DNA from 2 places in the Thiomonas islandica genome. Region 2 is predicted to be linked to the other one. Evidence: predicted binding sites of a transcription regulator. Region 2 holds the regulator's gene; the other holds the start of a gene.

Region 1 (9,922 bases), 1.1 Mb from region 2:
GCAGTTCACCCGCATCGACCAGTCGATCGCCATGGCCGCGCTGTTCACCGCGCATCACCTGGGCTGCAAGGCCATCGCTGCGCTGACCGAATCGGGCTCGACCGCGCTGTGGATGAGCCGTCACCGCGTCAATGTGCCGATCTACGCGCTGTCGCGCAGCGAAAGCTCGGTGCGCCGCATGGCGCTGTATCGCAACGTGCGCCCGATGCTGATGAGCTTCAGCACCTCCGAGTCAGATCGCGACAGCCTGCTCAACCAGGCCGAGGCCAAGCTGATCGAGAAAAAGGCGGTCGCCTCTGGCGACAGCTACGCCATTACCTGCGGTGAGCCCATCGGCACTGCGGGTGGCACCAATATGCTCAAGGTCATGCGTGTGCCGCGCTGAGCGACTCGTGGCAGTGGCTGCGGCGAAATCGCTGCAGCCAAAGGCATGCAGGGCCAGTTCACGCGCTTTGCTGCGCCCGCGTTGCCCCGACGCGAGGCGCCACTTCAGGCCTGGAGGAACTGCAGTTGCACGCCGGTGAGGTTGATCACGTCCCCGGAGCGCAGCAGCACCGGCATTAGCCCCAGCGACACGCCGTTGACCTGCGCGCGCTTTTCGCCCTCGACCTGCACTAGCTCATACCCGCGCGGCTTGTGCACCACGCTGACCACCAGCACGCCGCGCTGGCCGAATGTGGTCTGTTCCTTGCTCAGCAGGATTTCTCGCCCGGCAGCCTCTCCGGTGAGCACCTTGATCTTGTAGCTGCGATTGGCGTCGCTGGCGCGGCTGCGCGAGTCGGCAAAGCCTGAGTTGCCGAAACGCGAATTGCCGAAACGGGAACTGCCAAATCCAGTCTGTGCGCCAAAGCGCGACGGGCCGAAACTGGTCTGCCGCGTGTCCGACAGCAGCCGCAGGCTGTATTTGCCGATGTCGACCGTGTCGCCCTCGCGAAACGGGCTGGACTTGATCGGTGCGCCGTTCAGGTAAGTGCCATTGGTGCTGCCCAGATCCTGGATGGTGTAGCTCTCCCCTTCGGGCCCGGTCTCGCGCAGCAGCACGGCATGCTCGCCACTGACCGCGAGGTTGTCGATGACCACATCGTTGTACGGACGCCGGCCGAGCGTGGTGCGGTCCTTGCTGAGCACGACCTCTTTCAAAACCTTGCCATCTAGGGTGATCACGAGTTTGGCCACGATGTGCAATCCGTTTGAAAAAACAGTCGAATCGGTGAGAGCAGACGAGCATCAACCCGGGTTGCGGGCAGTCACCATGATCACCGAGACATTGTCACGCCCCCCGGCCGCGTTGGCCTGCTCGATGAGCTGGCGCGCCGCCGCTGCGGGTTGCCCAGTGTGTTGCCGCAACACTGTTTCGATTCTTGCATCAGACAACATATCGTTCAAGCCGTCCGAGCACAGCAGCAGCATGTCCCCCGCCATCATGGGATGCATCGCCACATCCGGCTCGAGCTGGGCGTCGACGCCGAGTGCGCGGGTGACTAGGTTCTTGCCGCCGATGCGTTGCGCATCCTCTGGCAGGATCAAGCCCATGTCGATCTGCTCCTGCAGCGCCGAGTGATCGCGCGTGAGCAGGCGCAGCTGGTCCTGCCGCAGCAGGTAGGCGCGCGAATCGCCGGCATGGGCGACGACCGCCACATTGCCGGTGAACGCTACCGCCACCAGCGTGGCCCCCATGCCGGAAAACTGCGGGTTGCTGCGCGCAGCGCGCAGGATGTCACCATTGACCTGCCGGACGGCAGCACGCAGCTCGACGGACAGATCCAGCGCGGTCAGCCTGGGATAGTCTGCCTTGAGGCGGGCGATGCGGGCGCAGATCTGCGCCGTGGCCATGCCGCTGGCCACCTCGCCGGCCGCATAGCCGCCCATGCCGTCGGCCAGTACCGCCACCTGCGCCAGCGCATCGAAGGCGACCGCGTCCTCATTGTGTTCGCGCACCCGGCCCGGATGGGTCAGGCTGAGCATGTCGTATCGCAGCAACGGCGCTGTCATGGGCATGTGGTTCAACCTGCCGCCTGCTCAGGTGGGTGCCCGACGGTAGACCAGCCTGGCGGCAAGCCAGACGACGAGCGCACCCGCCAGCCCGGCGATTTTTTCGGCATATTGCGCCAGTGGCAGGTTCTCGACCCAGCGCTCGGTCAGCGGATCGGACACGATCAATCCGCCAGCGATCCAGCCCAACAGCATCGCGCCCAGGGTGATGATCACGGCAAAGCGCTGCATCAAATGGATCACGACCTGACTGCCCCAGACGATGATGGGCACGCTCAGCAGCAGGCCGAACCCCACCAGCGCAAGTGAGTGCTGCTCCCCGGCATTCTGCGCCGCCCCGGCGATGGCGATCACATTGTCCAGGCTCATCACAAAGTCGGCGACGATGACCGTCTTGACCGCGACCCACAGCCGATCCGCCGCCTGCACGTCGGCATGCCCCTCTTCGTCCTGCGGCGCCAGCAACTTGACCCCGATCCACAGCAGCAACAGGGCGCCGACGATTTTGAGCAGCGGCAGTTTGAGCAGAGTCAATGCAAAAAAGATCAGCACCACACGCAGCCCGATGGCACCGGCCGTGCCCCACAGAATGCCAAGCCTGCGCTGGTGCGGCGGGAGCTTGCGCGTGGCCAGCGCAATGACCACGGCGTTGTCGCCGCCGAGAAGAATGTCGATCAGGACGATCTGCCCAATGGCCGACAGAAACTCGACGGTGAAATAGTGCTCCATGCCTGTGGCTGCCCCGAAAGGTCGATCTACGGTCCCATCGGGACTGGCCGCACATCATAGCGTTTGCGCCTGCGCACGCCCTGCATGCGCGCGTTGCCCCCGCGTGCCCGCCCCGCCTCCCCCACACAGTGCGGGAGGGCCGCATGCTCAGCGCGCCTGGCAGGTGCGCGCCAGGGAACCTTGGCGCGTCCCGCCCCAAACGCCAAAACGGCAAATCAACTGCGCAGCACTTGCTTGAGCAGCTTGCCCATTTCGGACGGGTTGCGCGTGACCGCAAAGCCGCAGGCCTCCATGATGGCCAGTTTGGCTTCTGCGGTGTCGGCCCCGCCGGAGATCAGCGCGCCGGCATGCCCCATGCGCTTGCCCGGCGGGGCGGTGACTCCGGCGATGAAACCGACCACCGGCTTTTTCATGTGCTCCTTGCACCACAGCGCGGCATCGGCTTCGTCGGAGCCACCGATCTCGCCGATCATGATCACCGCGTCGGTGTCGGGGTCGTCATTGAAGGCCTGCATGATGTCGATGTGTTTGAGGCCGTTGATCGGATCGCCGCCGATGCCCACTGCGCTGCTCTGCCCGAGCCCCAGTTCGGTGACCTGCGCGACGGCCTCATAAGTCAGCGTGCCCGAGCGCGAGACGATGCCGATGCGCCCCTTGCGGTGGATGTGACCGGGCATGATGCCGATCTTGATCTCGTCGGGCGTGATCAGCCCGGGGCAGTTCGGCCCGAGCAGCAGGGTCTTTTTTCCGCCAGCGGCTTCCTTGGCCTTCATGCGGTTGCGCACCAGCAGCATGTCCTTGACCGGAATGCCCTCGGTGATGCAGACGACCAGATCGAGATCGGCCTGCACCGCCTCCCAGATCGCGTCGGCTGCGCCTGCCGGGGGCACATAGATCACCGACACGGTCGCCCCGGTGGCCGCTTTGGCTTCGGCCACGGTGCCGTAGATCGGAATGCCCTCGAAATCCTCGCCGGCCTTTTTCGGGTTCACACCGGCGACGAAGCAGTTCTTGCCGTTGGCGTAGTCGCAGCACATGCGGGTGTGAAACTGTCCAGTCTTGCCGGTGATGCCCTGGGTGATGACTTTGGTGTTTTTGTCGATCAGGATGGCCATGTTGTCCTCGTGTTCTGTGGGAGTACGGCTCAGGACTGCGCAGCGCGAACTGCGGCCTGCGCCGCCTCGCCCATGGTGTCGGCACTGATGATGGGCAGCCCGGAATCGGCCAGCATTTTGCGGCCGATGTCCTCGTTGGTGCCCTTCATGCGCACCACCAGCGGCACCTTCAGTCCCACCGCCCGGCTGGCGGCGATCACGCCTTCGGCGATGGTGTCGCAGCGCATGATCCCGCCGAAGATGTTGACCAGGATCGCCTTGACATGCGGGTTGCGCAGCATGATCTTGAACGCCTCGGTCACTTTCTCGGTGGTGGCGCCACCGCCTACGTCCAGAAAGTTGGCAGGCTCGCCGCCGAACAGCTTGATCGTGTCCATCGTTGCCATCGCCAGCCCGGCGCCGTTGACCAGGCAGCCGATATTGCCGTCGAGCTGGATGTAGGCGAGGTCATACTTGTGCGCCTCGACCTCGGCCGGGTCCTCCTCGTCCAGATCGCGCAGCGCCTCGATGTCGGGGTGACGCAACAGCGCGTTGTCGTCGATATTGAATTTGGCATCCAGCGCCTTGATGCCGCCGTTGCCTTCCAAAATCAGCGGGTTGATCTCGACCAGAGAGGCATCGGTGTCCATGTAGCACTGGTAGAGCCGCTTGAACACTTCGACCGCCTGCGGCTGCGAGGCCAGCGGGATGCCGATGCCGGCGGCCAGTTCCTGCGCCTGCACGTCCTGCAGCCCGATGAGCGGATCGACGAACACCTTGAGGATTTTCTCCGGCGTCTTCGCGGCGACGTCCTCGATGTCCATGCCGCCCTCGCTCGAGGCCATGACGGCGACCTTCTGCGTCGCGCGGTCGGTGAGCACGGCGACGTAATACTCCTTGCGAATGTCGGCGCCGTCCTCGATCAGCAGCCGCCGCACCTTCTGCCCCTGCGGCCCGGTTTGATGGGTGATCAGCTGCATGCCCAGAATCTGTCCGGCGAGCTGCCGCACTTCGTCGAGCGAACGCGCGAGCTTGACGCCGCCGCCCTTGCCGCGCCCTCCGGCATGAATCTGCGCCTTGACCACCCACACCGGCCCGCCGAGCTCCTGCGCAACGGCCACGGCCTCGTCGAGCGTGAACGCCGGCTTGCCGCGAGGCACCGGCACGCCGTGTTCGCGCAACAGTTGCTTGGCCTGATATTCGTGGATTTTCATGTCGTCTCGTCCTCGATTTGGGGAATGGGGATTTTGCCTGTGGCGCGCTGCGGCGCCGCGGACTGCGCCCATCGTGGATAGAACCGGGCAACCGCCTGGCCGTCGAGCCGCAGAGCGTGGCAACGGTTGAGCTGATAGGGCATCTGCGGCGGGCGATCTGGTTCGTTCAGTGGGAGTGAGATCTGCACCATCCCGGCCAAGCCCTGAATGGCCGCGGTCGGCAGCACCTGCGTCAGTTCGGTGAGATGGGTGCAGCCGAGCACGCCGCCGAGGCGCTCGCGCACCGCGGCACGGAAGCCGCGCAGCAGATTGAGGCCAACCAGCCGCTGATAGGCATCCTCGTGATCGCCGCAGGTCGCATAGGGACTGGCCAGAGTGTGCGAGCGCGCAGCAACGATGTCGAGCGCGCTGTCGATGGTCACCACCAGCAACAGGTCATGTACCGGAGTTCCCGCGGGTCGCAACTGCTCGGACAGGGTCATGTCGCGGGTTTTCACATCGCGCAGTTGCGCCTGCAGATCCCACAGCCCGTCGTCGCGTGCATAGCACTCGATCTCGATGCTGCGGCGGTGAACGAGACGGCGGATAGGCGCAGGGGAATCGGCAGAGAGTTCGCGCATGAAACGGAGTTTTTTTGATATGGCGCAAGAATCAGTGTAGCAAGCGCGCTGCGCTGCAGCAAATCAGGCATCGACGTCTAGCTCATCCTCAGGAGCCGCCACACCGCGCAGCACGGCGCGCACCGTGTCACTGCTGAAGCCGCGCTGGGTGAGAAAGCGCGCTTGGCGCGCCCGCTCGGCGACATCCCTTGGCAGGGCGTGGAATTTGCGTGCCCAGGCGGCCTGCGCCCGCGCCAGCTCGTCGCCCGCCATCGCCTGCAATGCCGCCGCGGCAGTTTCAGCGTCCAGACCATGACTGCCGAGTTCCTGCGCGATGCGCAGATTGCCGTAGCGCTGCCGGCGTCTGTGGATCAGTGACTGGGCAAACCGCTCGCTGCTGAGCAAGCGGGCCCGCTCCAGCTCGTCGAGCAGCGCGTCGATCGTCTCCGGCTGGTCGCAGTCGCGTGCCAACTTGCGGCGCAGTTCGAGGCGGCTGTACTCGCGCTGCGCCAGATAGCGCAGCGCGCGAGCGCGCAGCGAAGGTTGCGGGCGGGGCATGGGCATGGCGCAATACGCCGGCCGGGCTCTGCCGCACCGCGCGTCAGTCCTGCATGTCGTCCGCCGTGCTGGCGGCCAGGGTTTCGTTGGCCTGCGGCACCCCCAGATTGACGCGGATCTTGTTCTCGATCTCGCGCGCGACCTCGGGATTGGCCTTGAGAAATTCCCGCGCATTGTCCTTGCCCTGGCCAATCTTCTCGCCGTTGTATGCGTACCAGGCGCCGGACTTTTCGACCACTTTGGCCAGGACGCCCAGGTCGATGATCTCGCCCTCGCGCGACACACCTTCGCCGTAGAGAATGTCGAATTCGGCCTGCTTGAACGGCGGTGCGACCTTGTTCTTGACCACCTTGACCTTGGTCTCGGAGCCGATGACCTCCTCACCCTTTTTGATCGAGCCGACGCGACGGATGTCCAGCCGCACCGAGGAGTAGAACTTGAGCGCGTTGCCGCCGGTGGTGGTTTCCGGGTTGCCGAACATCACGCCGATTTTCATGCGGATCTGGTTGATGAAAATCACCAGGCAGTTGGTGCGTTTGATATTGGCAGTGAGCTTGCGCAAGGCCTGGCTCATCAGTCGCGCCTGCAGTCCGGGCAGCGCGTCTCCCATCTCGCCCTCGATCTCGGCCTTGGGCGTGAGCGCGGCGACAGAATCGACCACGATCATGTCCACCGAGCCGGAGCGCACCAGCGCATCGACGATTTCCAGCGCCTGCTCGCCGGTGTCCGGCTGCGAGATCAGCAGATCGGGCAGGTTCACACCGAGCTTGGAAGCATATTGCACGTCTAGCGCATGTTCGGCGTCGATGAACGCGCAGGTGCCGCCGAGCTTTTGCATTTCGGCGATGACCTGAAGGGTCAGCGTGGTCTTGCCCGACGACTCGGGCCCGTAGATTTCCACCACCCGGCCGCGCGGCAAGCCGCCCACACCCAGCGCAATGTCCAGACCCAGCGAGCCGGTGGACACCACCTGAATGTCGCGCTGCGCCTCGCCGTCGTCCATGCGCATGATGGTGCCCTTGCCAAACTGCTTTTCGATCTGCGACAGCGCGGCGGCAAGCGCCTTGGCTTTTTCCGGATTCACAACGGTTTTTCCCTGTTCCATGATGCGAGGCGATGAGCGACGGATGGCGGCACTGTAGCACGACTGGTCAAAAAAACAGATGTCGGGCACAGGGCGACGGCAAAAAAGGGGAGCCGAAGCTCCCCTGTGGACTGCGGGTTGCGGGCGTTCAAAAACTATAGCCGATCGCCAGGGTATAGATCACCGGGTTGAATTTGATCGTGGTCTTTGCCTGGCTGGTGATGACCGAACGATCTGGGGTGTACGAGGTCGAGGTCAGGTCGCTGCGCACATCGGCATAGGCGATGGTGCCCACCACCGACCAGCGCGAGTTGAAGCGGTAGATCATGCCGGCGTGAGCGGCGAGCGCCCAGTCGCTCGACAGATGGATGTCGGTCGGCCCCTGCAGATTGGTCAACGGCGGCAGTGCCTTGGTGTTGCGAAACCAGGTGTAGTTCAGCCCCAGGCCGACAAAGGGATCCCAGGTCGCCTCCTTGCCGCGGATGTGATAGTTGATGAAAGCGGTGGGCGAGTAGACATCGACATCGGTCAGACCCACTCGCGCCAACCTCCCCCAACCGCTGCCTTCGGCGTAGGTGCGCACCCGGGGCGGGTAGCCAAGCGCGAGTTCGAAGCTCCACGGCCCCGGCAGATTGCGCACATAGCCCAGACCCAGGGTGGTGGCATTGCCCACCGCGAGGTTGAGGTTGGGCGGCGTGTTGTAGCCGCTCAGATCAGGCAGGCTGGAGTGGTTGTTCAGATAGGCGGCGCCAAGGTAGATGATGTTTTTCGGAAACTCGTCGGCATGCGCTGCGGCAGGCAAGGCCAGGCAGCCCAGAGCCAGTGCGCTGGCAAGCGCGGTGCGGTGCAGTGTGGTCATCTCGGATCTCCTGTGCGCTTATTGCGAAATCCAGCCAAACCCCTTCATGGCCTGCAGGGTAGCGTTTGCAATCACCTGGTAGCCGGCGGGCGTGGGGTGCAGGGTGTCGGCAAACAACCAGCTGCCCAGATTGGCCGCGCTTGCGCCTGCGACGGTGTAGGGTGTGTTCACATTGCACAGCAGGGAGCTGGTGGTTGCCGGGTTGCACCACGGGGTGGTGACGTTGGTGAAGCCGAACTGCGCGGGGTTGGTGATTTCCTGGTTGAGCAGGCTGTAGCCGTCGAGCACCTTGACCGGCTGGCCTTGCAGGTCGTTGAGCAAGCGCTGGTTGAACAGTTGCACCAGGTTGGACAGCAGGTAGCACGGTGTCGAGGTCACGGTGTTGTCGCACACATACCCGGACGGCGGGCTCTGCGGCGGATTGGCCGCGGTGTAAGGCAGGCCGCGACCAAACGGCGTCAGCGACGAATCCGGCAGGGTGTAGACCAGCACATATTTCGCACCCTTGCTGGTGATGAGGTTGACCTGGGCCGCCAGGGCATCGGCGGTCTGCGCGATGGTTTGCTGCGCTTTGGTCACTGCCGCGGTCGTGGCATTTTGCTGCGCCGAGGCAGAGATGGCAGCAAGCTGTGCCTGCGTGAGGTTAGGGTTCTGCTGCAGCGCACTGGTCACGGCCTGGGTCACCGCCTGGGTCACCGAGGCGCTCACAGTCGCCAGCGCGGCGAGAATATCGTTGTTCCCTGCCAGCACGGTCACCAGCTGGTTGCCGTTGAAACTTCCGCCGAACTGGGTGAGGTAGTTCTGTACCTGCTGGGTCACCGGCAGGGTGAGCGCACCGCCGCTGTGGCCGATGCCGTTGGCGTCGCTGACCCGGGAGCCGCCCTGGGCGAAGTTAGTGCAGTTGGCCAGACCGGATGACGGCGGGGCGCTAAAGGCGCAATATGCCGGGGTGGTCGTCACCCCGGTCGCGCCAAAATATTGCGTGCCATAGCCGATCAAGTTGGGTGTCAGGCTCAGGTTCAGGCTCTTGGCCAGGACATTGGTCCAGTTGCCGGTGGGCGCGCCGTTGACGGTGAATTGGCCGCCGGCGGGGTACGGCAGGCCGGTAAACGGAATGTTTGCGGCCGTGCCGGGGCCGTAGACACTCAAGGCCGCCAGGGTGTATGCCCCATCATCCGACAGACTGTCGCCGAATACAACGACCTGCTTGAATCCTCCGTTGGGCGGCGTGTTCGGCGCGGTGCTCTTGGCATTGACACTGCTGACCGTCGCCAGTGTGGGCGGCGAGGGGTTGCCTCCCCCGCCGCAACCGGCCAAACCCAGCGCACTGGCCAGCGCCAGCACAATCCAGACACGTTTGTGCATGAACATCTCCTCGAACGTTGTGACGCGCCTGCTAACAGGCCGTTGAAAAACTACTGCGGTGGGCCATCTGCGGCGTTGCACGGTGCTCGCTCCCTCGCCTATCTATTTGATATGTCTCGGTCGCTGCGCGCCGTGCGCCTTGCATCTGGCCATCCTCGCGACGTTTTTCAACGGCCTGCTAAGCCACAGGCTGGCCGGCCCCAAAAAAGAACGACCGTTCGCTTCAGCATAGCCGAGGGAAAATCGCCTCACAAGTGCGGGTTAACGCGGGGATGCCGGTTTTCACTGCAGCAACGCATGTGCGGTGCAGCGCGGCCCTCACGCCCCTGCCGCGCCGGAACCCCGCGCCGCGCGGCCCAGACGGTCGCGCAGCGCCAGCCAGGAGGGCGCTGGCGGCAGGGCTTCGACCCAGATCTGGTCGAGTCCAG
Region 2 (9,922 bases):
CCGACTGGCTGTTGACACGGATCACCGAGTCGTAGGTCCGGCCCAGGTCGGCCGGATCGACCGGCAGGTAGGGAACTTCCCACAGCGCATTGGCGCGCTGCGCGGCAAGGCCCTTCTTGATCGCATCCTGGTGCGAGCCGGAGAACGCGGTGAACACCAGATCGCCGGCGTAGGGATGGCGAGGATGCACTGGGAGCTGGGTGCATTCCTCTACCGTACGCGCTACTGCGTTGATGTTCGAAAAATCCAGCCCCGGATCCACGCCCTGCGAGTACAGATTGAGCGCCAGAGTCACCAGATCGACATTGCCGGTGCGCTCGCCGTTGCCGAACAGGCAGCCCTCCACCCGGTCTGCGCCGGCCATCACGCCCAGCTCGGCCGCAGCCACGGCACAGCCGCGGTCGTTGTGCGGGTGCAATGACAGGATGATGCTGTCGCGCTTGTCGAGATGGCGGTGCATCCATTCGATCTGATCGGCGTAAATGTTCGGCGTGCTCATCTCCACGGTAGCCGGAAGATTGAAGATGATCTTGTTGTCCGGCGTGGGTTGCCACACCTCGGTGACTGCGTTGCACACCGATAGCGCGAACGGCAGCTCGGTGCCGCTGAATACCTCGGGGCTGTACTGAAAGGTCCACTGCGTCTCGGGGCGTTCGGCGGCGAGCTGCTTGATCAGCCTGGCGGCGTTGACCGCGATCTGGGTGCACCCGGCTTCGTCGACATTGAACACGATGCGCCGGAAGTTCGGCGCTGTGGCGTTGTAGACATGGACGATGGCGCGCTTGGCACCGCGCAGTGACTCGAAGGTGCGGCGGATCAGGTCCTCGCGCGCCTGTGTCAGCACTTCGATCGTGACGTCATCAGGGATGTGGTCGCCCTCGATCAATTCGCGCACGAAGTCGAAATCGGTCTGCGATGCCGACGGAAACGCCACTTCGATCTGCTTGATTCCGATCGCGCACAGCATCTTGAACATGCGCATCTTGCGCTGCGCGTCCATCGGCTCGAACAGCGCCTGATTGCCGTCGCGCAGATCGGTGCTCATCCAGATCGGCGGGCGGGTGATGACCTTGTCCGGCCAGGTGCGGTCTTTCAGGCCAATCGGCGGGAAGGCACGGTATTTGGTTTGCGGTTGCTTCAACATGGATCGATCTCCGGGAGGGGTAGGTGAGTATTCTGGACGGCATTCATGCGACGACAAGGCGGCCGGGCTGTCGCGGGCACATGGCCCGGCAACCGATGGGTAGTCGGTGCACAGAGACAAACAGGTTCATGCTGAAGCGTTGCATAACAAAAAGCGCCCTGAGCCGAGGCCGCGGGCGCTTGATGGTGGATGGATGGGGTTGGGTCGATCAGTCGCGCGCGGTCTTGGCTGGCAGCGCCAGTAGCAGCAGGCCACAAAGCAACAGCACAGCCGAACTGAGCTGCGCGTGCGCAGCAGCGCAGGCACGATGGGCAGAAAAGCCAGCAGCAGATACGGCATCACAAAACATAGGTGCAAGGTAGCAAAATCTGGCGCGAACGTCAAACAATGGCAACACTGAATGAATCCTTCTGATGCTGCGCGCCGGGCTGCTGGATGGGATGCAAGGCGCATACGGAAACAATCGCCCGAGGATGTGCAAGACAGCACACCGCTCGCAGATCGAATGCGCAGCAGGCAAGGGACTTGTGCTCAGTGTTGTCTTCAGTCCCTGATCTGCAGCTGCCACCGCCTGGATCAACAGGGCACACGCAGGCGGATGGCCGTGCCCTGACCGGGAGCGTGAATGGATTGCAGCGTGCCGCCCATCAGGCGGGCTCTTTCGCGCAGATTGCGCAGCCCCTGAGTCTGGTCCTGCGCTGCGCTGCCGGTGCCGAGTCCGTCGTCCACGATGTCCAGGCCGATCAGCCCGGGCGTGCGCGAGAGGCTCAGATGCACCGCGCGCACCGGCTTGCGTTCGGCAATGAGGGCAAAGGCCTGCTGCGCGATGCGAAACAGCTGGGCGGTGGTCGTGTCTGGCAGACTGCCGGCATGGTCGAGCGCATGGGTCACCGGGATGTCGTGGCGCTGGCTGAATGTCTCGGCCAGCCATCGCAGCGCGTCGGTCAATCCGGTATCGAGCGCGGGTGGGCGCAGTTGCATCGCCGCGAGGCGGGCTGCTTCAGTGGCGGCCTGTGCCAGACGGTGCAGTTGCGCCCGCTGAGCATCAGCGCCGCCGGCGCTGTCGTGCAGACCCTGGCTCAAGGCCTCGAGCAACGGAACGAGGCTGTTTTGCAGTTCTTGGGCGAGCTGCGCGCGCTCCTGTTCGCGCGCATGTTCCATCTGCATTGCCATGTCGCGCAGTTCGGCTTCGCGCCGGCGGGCATGACTGATGTTGAGCATGATGCCGTCCCATTGCGTCAGCCTGGCGCCAGATTGTGTGATGACCGCGCGGATGTTGATCCACTTGATTTCGCCCTCGGTGATGATGCGCCCTTCCCAGTTCCACGGCTCGCCGTGCAAGGCGCTGGCCTGCAGGGCGGCATGAAAGTCGAGCTGATCGCCCGGGTGGATGCGCGCGACAAAACTGCTTGCCGAGCTCAGCAGGGTCTGGGCGCTGAGGCCGCAGACCATTTGCGCCGAGGCGCTGGCCCGGGTGAACCGCAGCTGCCCAGCGCGCCGGTTGAGCTGAAACACCAGACCAGACCCCGATAAGGCACGCTCAGCCCAGCCCGGGTCGGTCGCGGGTGAGTCGGGCGGGCAGGCGTCGGGCTGTGGGGGCATGAGCGTTTGCGGCATGGGCATGACAAGTTCACTCAACGGCGCACACCGGCAGGACTTGAATCGAATCGCTGCTCAAAACCTCAGGGGACGAGCAGTTTCAGCGCGTCGAGCGTGGGCTGCAGCGGTGCCAGACAGTCGAGCACCGTGCGCTGCGGCAGGACACGCAGCCAGGTGAGTTGGCGCTTGGCGAGCTGGCGTGTGGCGGCAAGGGCCTGTTCACGGAATTCTGCGGCGGTGGTGTGCCCTTCGAGGTGGCGCCACGCCTGGCGGTAGCCGACCGCGCGCATCGACGGCAGCGAGGGGTCGAGGTCGCCGCGCTGGCGCAGCGCGCGCACTTCATCGAGAAAGCCCGCCTGCAGCATGGCATCGAAGCGCTGGGCGATGCGCGAATGCAACGCACTGCGGTCTGACGGCTCCAGCGACACGATGCGCAGCCGCATGGCCGCCCTGGTCTGCGCATCGGACGTGAAGTGTGCCGACAGCGGTCGGCCGCTGAGCATCCACACCTCCAGTGCACGCTGGATGCGCTGCGCATCGTTCGGCGCCAGACGGGCGGCGGTGGGTGCATCCACCGCGGCCAGACGGGCATGCAGCGCCGGCCAGCCCAGCCGGGCCGCTTCGGCGTCGATCTGCGCGCGCAGCGCCGCGTCGGCCTGCGGCAGCTCGGACAGGCCCGACTGCAGCGCCTTGAGATAGAGCATGGTGCCGCCGACGATCAGCGGCTGCGCCCCACGCTGGCGGATGGCCTGGACCAACCCGTGCGCATCGTCGACGAACTGCGCGGCACTGTAGGTCTGCGACGGGTCCAGAATGTCGATCAGATGATGCGGGCAGACGGCGCGTTCCTCGGCGCCCGGCTTGGCCGTACCGATGTCCATGCCGCGGTAGACCAGCGCGGAGTCCATGCTGATGAGCTCCACCGCGACTCCCCGGTCCCGCGCCTGCCGCGCCAGATGCAACGCGGCCGCGGTCTTGCCGCTTGCGGTCGGGCCCACCAGACACACCACGGGCTGCGATTGCGACGGCCTGGCCATGCTCAGCGCCCGCGCAGGAACAGCGCGTCCAGTTCGGCCAGCCCCACTTGTCTCCAGGTCGGGCGACCGTGGTTGCATTGATCGGCGCGCTCGGTGCGCTCCATGTCGCGCAGCAGCGCATTCATTTCGGCCAGGGTGAGCTGGCGGTTGGCGCGCACCGCGCCGTGGCAGGCCATGCTGGCGAGCATGGCGTTGCGCTGGTCCTGCAGGCGCGCGCTGGCGCCTTGCGCGGCCAGATCGGCGAGCACCCCTCGGGCTAGGCGGATCGGATCGGCATGGGCCAGCGGCGCCGGAATGGCGCGGACCACCAGGCTGCCGGGGCTCGCGCGGTCGAGTTCCAGGCCCAGGCTGCGCAAGCTGTCGGCGTGGTCTTCGGCCGCGCCGATTTCCATCTCGGTTGCAGCAAAGACCGCGGGGATGAGCAGGGGCTGCACCAAGCCAGCGGGCCCGGCCTGCTGCGCCGCTTTCAGCCGCTCGAAGACAATGCGTTCATGTGCCGCATGCATGTCGACGATGACCAGTCCGTACCGATTCTGCGACAGGATATAGATGCCGGCAAACTGCGCGAGTGCGAACCCGAGCGGAAAGTCGGGATCTGACTCGGTGTCCGATGGGTCCGATGGGTCGCGCGCAGGGGAAGCGTAGGCAGGCGGCGACGCGCTGTCCCGCGCCTGCAAGGCCGCAGCCGGATCGAGCGGGGCCTGCGCACGGACGAGCAGGTCCCACGGCGGCGCGCTGGGGCGCGTGTAGGTGAAGGGCAGCGGGGCGGTCGCCGGTCGCGGCGTCTCGGTGGGCAGCTGCGGCGCAAACGCCGGCTGCGCTGGCGGGGGCGCTGTCGCGTCGGCGCTGCGTGCCAGAGCCTGCTCGATCGCATGGCGCACCGCCTGGTGCACCGCGGCGCCATCGCGAAACCGCACTTCCGCCTTGGCCGGGTGCACGTTGACATCGACCAGCTCGGGCGGTAGGTCCAGCAGCAGCGCATATTGCGGCTGCAGCGCGCCGTGCAGCACATCGGCATACGCGGCGCGCACCGCATGCGCCAGCGTGCGGTCGCGCACCCAACGGGCATTGACCAGGATGTGCTGCATGTCACTGCGGGCGCGGGCCGCCGTGGGTCTGCACACCAGGGCCCGCAGCGCCAGCGGGCCGATCTGTGCGGTCACGGTCAGTGCGTCGCGGGCAAAGGCCTCGCCAAGCACGGCGCGCAGGCGCTGCAGGCCGTGTGCGGAGTGGTCGGGATCGAACTGCAGCTTGAGCTGGCCGTCGTGCCACAGCCGTAGCCCGACCCGTGGATGCGCCATCGCGGAACGTCGGAACACCTCGGCGCACCAGGCGTATTCGGTACTGGGTGATTTGAGAAACTTGCGCCGCGCCGGCAGGTTGAAAAATAGTTGTCGCAGGGTGACCCGGGTGCCGGGCTGCGCCGCAGCAGGCTGCACATTGCCGACCTGTCCGCCGCTGGCGCGCAGCATCGCACCCAGCGCATCCGCACGGCGGCTGATGATCTCGATCTCGCCCACCGCAGCCATGGCCGCAAGCGCTTCTCCGCGAAAGCCTAAGCTGGCAGCGCGGTGCAGCTCGTCCAGGTCGACGATTTTGCTGGTGGCATGCCGTTGCAGCGCAAGCGGCAGCTCGTCCGGCGGGATGCCGCAGCCGTCGTCCTGCACCTGCACGCTGGCCAGGCCACCCTGTTCGAGCCACACGGTGATGACGGTAGCGCCGGAATCGATGGCGTTGTCGAGCAGTTCGCGCAGCGCCGAGGCCGGACGTTCGATGACTTCGCCTGCGGCAATCTGACTGATGAGCACGTCCGGCAGCGGACGAATCGGACGTTGGGGTTGCGGCAAGACAGGATGTTGCGGGCAGGGCGCAGGAGGGACGGACAACTGCGCTCAGTATACTTTTCAAGGGGGTCTCAGTCTGGGCTCAGTGTCCGCTGGCAACATGCCTGAGCTTTGTGTCTGCGCAGGTCCGGCTTGCTTGGGCAGAAGGCTGGGTCGGAGAAAACCTCTCTTTTCCTTCTTTGCATGAGCGCAACGGGCGCGACTGTGCCAGCCATCCGCTGGCCCGACGCGTCGATGTGCTGCGGTCCGCCGCGTTGACTGACTTCCTCTGCCATCCTCAATCTTTTGCGCACTGGCGCCTGCGCCGCATGGAACTGCACCACCTGATCGATCTCATCCTGTACTTCGACGTGCATCTGGCGCAGCTCATCTCGGCGTACGGGCCGCTGGTCTACGGACTACTGTTCGGCATCGTGTTCGTCGAGACCGGGCTGGTGATCATGCCCTTCCTGCCGGGTGACTCGATGCTGTTCGTGGTCGGCGCCTTTGCCGCCACCGGCGCGCTGAGTCTGCCGGGCGTCATGGCGGTGCTGTGGCTCGGGGCGGTGCTGGGCGACAGCCTGAACTATCAGATCGGGAAGGCGATCGGCCACAAGGTCTTCTCCTGGCCGGATTCGCGCTGGTTCAACCGCCGGGCGTTCGACAAGGCGCATGCGTTTTACGAAAAATACGGCGGCATCACCATTGTCGCGGCCCGCTTCATGCCGTTCATCCGCACCTTTGCTCCGTTCGTTGCCGGAGTTGCGGAAATGTCCTACGGCAAGTTCCTCGTCTACAACATGATGGGCGCGACCCTGTGGGTCGGGGTGCTGGTCATGGCCGGCTATTTGTTTGGCAACATGCCGTGGATCAAACACAATTTGGGCATACTGACCCTGGGCATCATCGTGCTGTCACTGCTGCCGGCGGTGTGGGGCTGGTGGAAGTCGCGGCAGCGGGCTCCCGCGTAGCCTTCAGCCCAGCGCACCGCGCACCAGCCCCACGGCCAGACCCTCGATGGCGAAGGGTTGGTCCGGCGTGACGCGAATGGGCGCGAACTCCGGGTTGGCGGGCAGAAGCTCGATGTGACTGGCCAGGGTGCGCAGGCGCTTGACCGTGACCTCATCGCCGATGCGCGCTACCACGATCTGCCCGTTTTCCGCGCTGCAGCAGCTCTTGACTGCGAGCAGGTCGCCGTCGAGGATGCCGATGTCGCGCATGCTCATGCCGCGCACCCGCAGCAGGTAGTCAGGACGGGACGAGAATGCGGCCGGGTCGATCAGCAGCGTCTGCTCGATATGCTCCTGCGCCAAGATGGGATGCCCTGCCGCCACACGCCCAACCAGCGGCAGACAGAGCTGCTCGGCGCCGGGCAGCGCAAGCTGCTGCCCCAGGCCGCCAGGCGGCCGGGCACGCTGCGCTTCGACGATGCGGATGCCACGCGATGCCCCCGGCGTGAGCTCGATCACGCCCTTGCGCGCCAGTGCCTGCAGATGATCTTCGGCGGCGTTTGCTGAGCGAAAGCCCAGCCGCGTGGCGATTTCGGCCCGGGTCGGGGGGTAGCCAAGTTCGCGCACCGACAACACGATCAGATCGAGGATTTCCTGCTGGCGGGCGGTGAGCTTGGTGGCGGGACGGCGCATGGATGAAGGCTCAGGCGGTTGCACAATGCAGCAATCCGACCGCCACCGGGCGGTGCGATCGGGCAACATGCTGATCTGCCCGCCACTGTAAATCAAAACAGCTGTGATGCAAAGGAGTTTGGCATGCAAACCCCACATTCAGGCGTTGCGCAGGCAGGCGTCGTGGTTCTCGGCACAGGCGGCACGATCGCGGGTGTGGCCACCGGAGATCCCAGCCTGCACGGGTATACCGCCGGGGTGCTTGGCGTGGACGCGCTGCTGCAGCGCGTGCCGATGCTGCAGCGCCTGGCACAACTGCACACCGAGCAGGTGGTCAATATCGACAGCAAGGACATGGACTGCGCGACCTGGAGCTGGCTGGCCATGCGCGTGTCGCACTGGCTGGCGCGACCGGAAATCGCCGCCTGCGTCATCACCCACGGCACCGACACGCTGGAGGAAACCGCGTACTTTCTTCAGTTGGTGCACCGCAGCGACAAACCGGTGGTGCTGACCGCAGCGATGCGCCCGGCCACGGCGCTGGATGCCGACGGCCCGCAGAACCTGCTCGACGCTGTCCGGGTTGCGGCGCATCCGCAGACGCGCGGTCTGGGGGTGGTCTGCGTGCTGCATGGACGCATCCACGCCGCGCGTGATGTGATCAAGGCGAACCCTCACCGCATCGATGCCTTCAGCTCAGGCGAGCGGGGCCCGTTGGGCGAGATCGACGGCGACCGCCTGCGGCTTTGGCGCCGGCCCGAGACGGAGCCTGGCGCGCCATTTGCCATCCCGCCTGCCGATGCCTGGCCGCGCGTGGACATTGTGCTCAGCCACGCCGGCGCAGACGGTGCCCTGGTGCGCGGCTTGCTGGGCGACGTCCGGCTGCAGCCGCCGCTGCGCGGACTTGTGGTGGCCGGCACCGGCGCAGGGACGGTGCATCAACACCTGCAGGAGGCGCTGCAATGGGCCAAGCAGCAGGGAGTGCGGGTGCAGACGGCCCCTCGCATCGGGCCTGTGCGCGGTGGCGCGGCAGACGGGCTTACTGCGGTCAAGCTGCGGGTGCGGATGTTGCTCGAGCTGGCGACATCAGGCTGAGTGCTGCAGGCTGTGCGGCAGCCAGATGCGCACCTGCAGCCCGCCCCCCTCGGCATTGCTGATGTCCAGCCGGCCGCGCATCGCGGCGATGGTCTTGTCGACGATGGACAGACCCAGCCCAGTGCCCTTGGCCGACGTGCGGGCCGCATCTCCACGGAAAAATGGCCGGGTGAGATGAGCGAGCTGATCCTGCGGCACGCCGGGGCCGTGATCGCGTACGGTCAGCAGCACCGAGTCGATGCAGGGTTGCAGGCTGATGTCCAGATCGGTGTGCACCTCGCCCGGCGTCAGTGCATAGCGCTTGGCGTTTTCCACTAGATTGACCACGATGCGCTGCAGTTCCAGCGCATTGGCCTGCACCAACGGCACGGTCGGGGCGCGCAGGTGCAGCACCACGGTCTCGTCCTTCTGGTAGCGGTCGCGCACGAAATCGATCAGGGCGTTGAGGTCGACCGGTTCGAGCTTGGGCGCGATGCTGCGCGCGTATTCCAGAAACTTGCTGATGATGCGGTCGGCCTGCTCGATGTCGTCGATGATGTTCTGGCGCGACTGCTCGTCGGGCACGCTGAGTTCAGCCTCCAGCCGCAGGCGTGCCAGCGGTGTGCGGATATCGTGCGAAATGCCCGCGAGCATCAGCGCGCGCTCCTCCTCGACTTCCTGCAGGCTGCGCGCCATACGGTTGAAGCCGCGGTTGACCTCGCGGATCTCGCGCATGCCCGAGTGTTCATCGAGCATCTGCGAGTAGTTGCCAGCTCCCACCCGGGCAGTGGCCAGCCGCAGGTCGCGCAGCGGCTTGTTGACAAAGCTGGCGATCACCGCGGCGCCAATGAGCGCCAGCAGCGTGGCGATCGCTCCCCAGCTCGCCCAGGTCTCGCTCAGCGACGGGTCGATGCGCGAGCGGTCGAGCAGCAGCCAATAAGGATCGCCCTGGATCTGAAAGCCGATCCACAGGCCCGGGCGATCGTTGACCGCATCAGCGAACGTGAGATCCTCCTTCAGCCGGGAATCGACCGCGACCTCTAGCCGGTGGGTGAAGTCGGTGTGGTTCATCGGCGTCCACCGATCGCCCGGATTGCGCGGGTAGATGTAAATGCCTTCTTTTTTCGCCAGTTCCTCGAGCAGCGAAACGCGGTATTGCGGATCGGAGTGGATCAACGCCAACCGGGTCAGGTCGATCAGGCTGGTGATCTGCCGCGCGGTCTGCGCCACCTGTGGCCCGAGTTCGAGCAGGCGAAAACTCTGAAACCAGGTCGCCAGACTTGCGCTGACCAGCAGCACGATCAAAAAGAAGGTGCGCCAGTACAGCCTGCCAAACAGGCCGCCGATCCAGCGCCCCAGGCGCGCGAACACGCCGCCCGGGGTCGTGAATTGCGCAGGCGCTGCGGGGCTGGCTTCGGCCTCAGCTTTCGGAACTGTCGGGGACGAAGACATAGCCCACGCCCCAGACCGTCTGGATGTAGCGCGGGTGCGCCGGGTCGGTTTCGATGATCTTGCGCAGCCGCGAGATGGCCACATCCAGACTGCGGTCGAAGGCTTCGTAGTCGCGACCGCGGGCCAGCTCGGCTAGACGGTCGCGCGACAGTGGTTGGCGCGGGTGACGCA

The links. Region 2 encodes LexA, which represses DNA repair genes until DNA is damaged. Its sites were predicted from a motif close to ACTGTATNNNNATACAGT; they were not measured.
Region 1: a site for LexA is predicted at 7,333-7,350, ahead of recA (recombinase RecA). Genes of this name have one in related genera too.

The regions. Positions count from the first base shown of each region.
Region 1 is NZ_AP042391.1:394,896-404,817, forward strand. Features, by position in the region: gene pyk (pyruvate kinase) at 1-385, shown strand, start outside; gene ACZ47F_RS01835 (FHA domain-containing protein) at 490-1,176, opposite strand; gene ACZ47F_RS01840 (Stp1/IreP family PP2C-type Ser/Thr phosphatase) at 1,228-1,998, opposite strand; gene ACZ47F_RS01845 (TerC family protein) at 2,020-2,721, opposite strand; gene sucD (succinate--CoA ligase subunit alpha) at 2,937-3,836, opposite strand; gene sucC (ADP-forming succinate--CoA ligase subunit beta) at 3,866-5,029, opposite strand; gene ACZ47F_RS01860 (DUF2889 domain-containing protein) at 5,026-5,649, opposite strand; gene recX (recombination regulator RecX) at 5,713-6,192, opposite strand; gene recA (recombinase RecA) at 6,230-7,291, opposite strand; gene ACZ47F_RS01875 (OmpW/AlkL family protein) at 7,419-8,129, opposite strand; gene ACZ47F_RS01880 (SGNH/GDSL hydrolase family protein) at 8,148-9,494, opposite strand; gene ACZ47F_RS01885 (L-threonylcarbamoyladenylate synthase) at 9,813-9,922, opposite strand, start outside.
Region 2 is NZ_AP042391.1:2,227,981-2,237,902, forward strand. Features, by position in the region: gene leuA (2-isopropylmalate synthase) at 1-1,144, opposite strand, end outside; gene ACZ47F_RS10945 (sensor histidine kinase) at 1,721-2,767, opposite strand; gene miaA (tRNA (adenosine(37)-N6)-dimethylallyltransferase MiaA) at 2,827-3,780, opposite strand; gene mutL (DNA mismatch repair endonuclease MutL) at 3,783-5,627, opposite strand; gene ACZ47F_RS10960 (DedA family protein) at 5,933-6,574, shown strand; gene lexA (transcriptional repressor LexA) at 6,578-7,246, opposite strand; gene ACZ47F_RS10970 (asparaginase) at 7,370-8,320, shown strand; gene ACZ47F_RS10975 (sensor histidine kinase) at 8,312-9,751, opposite strand; gene ompR (osmolarity response regulator transcription factor OmpR) at 9,720-9,922, opposite strand, start outside.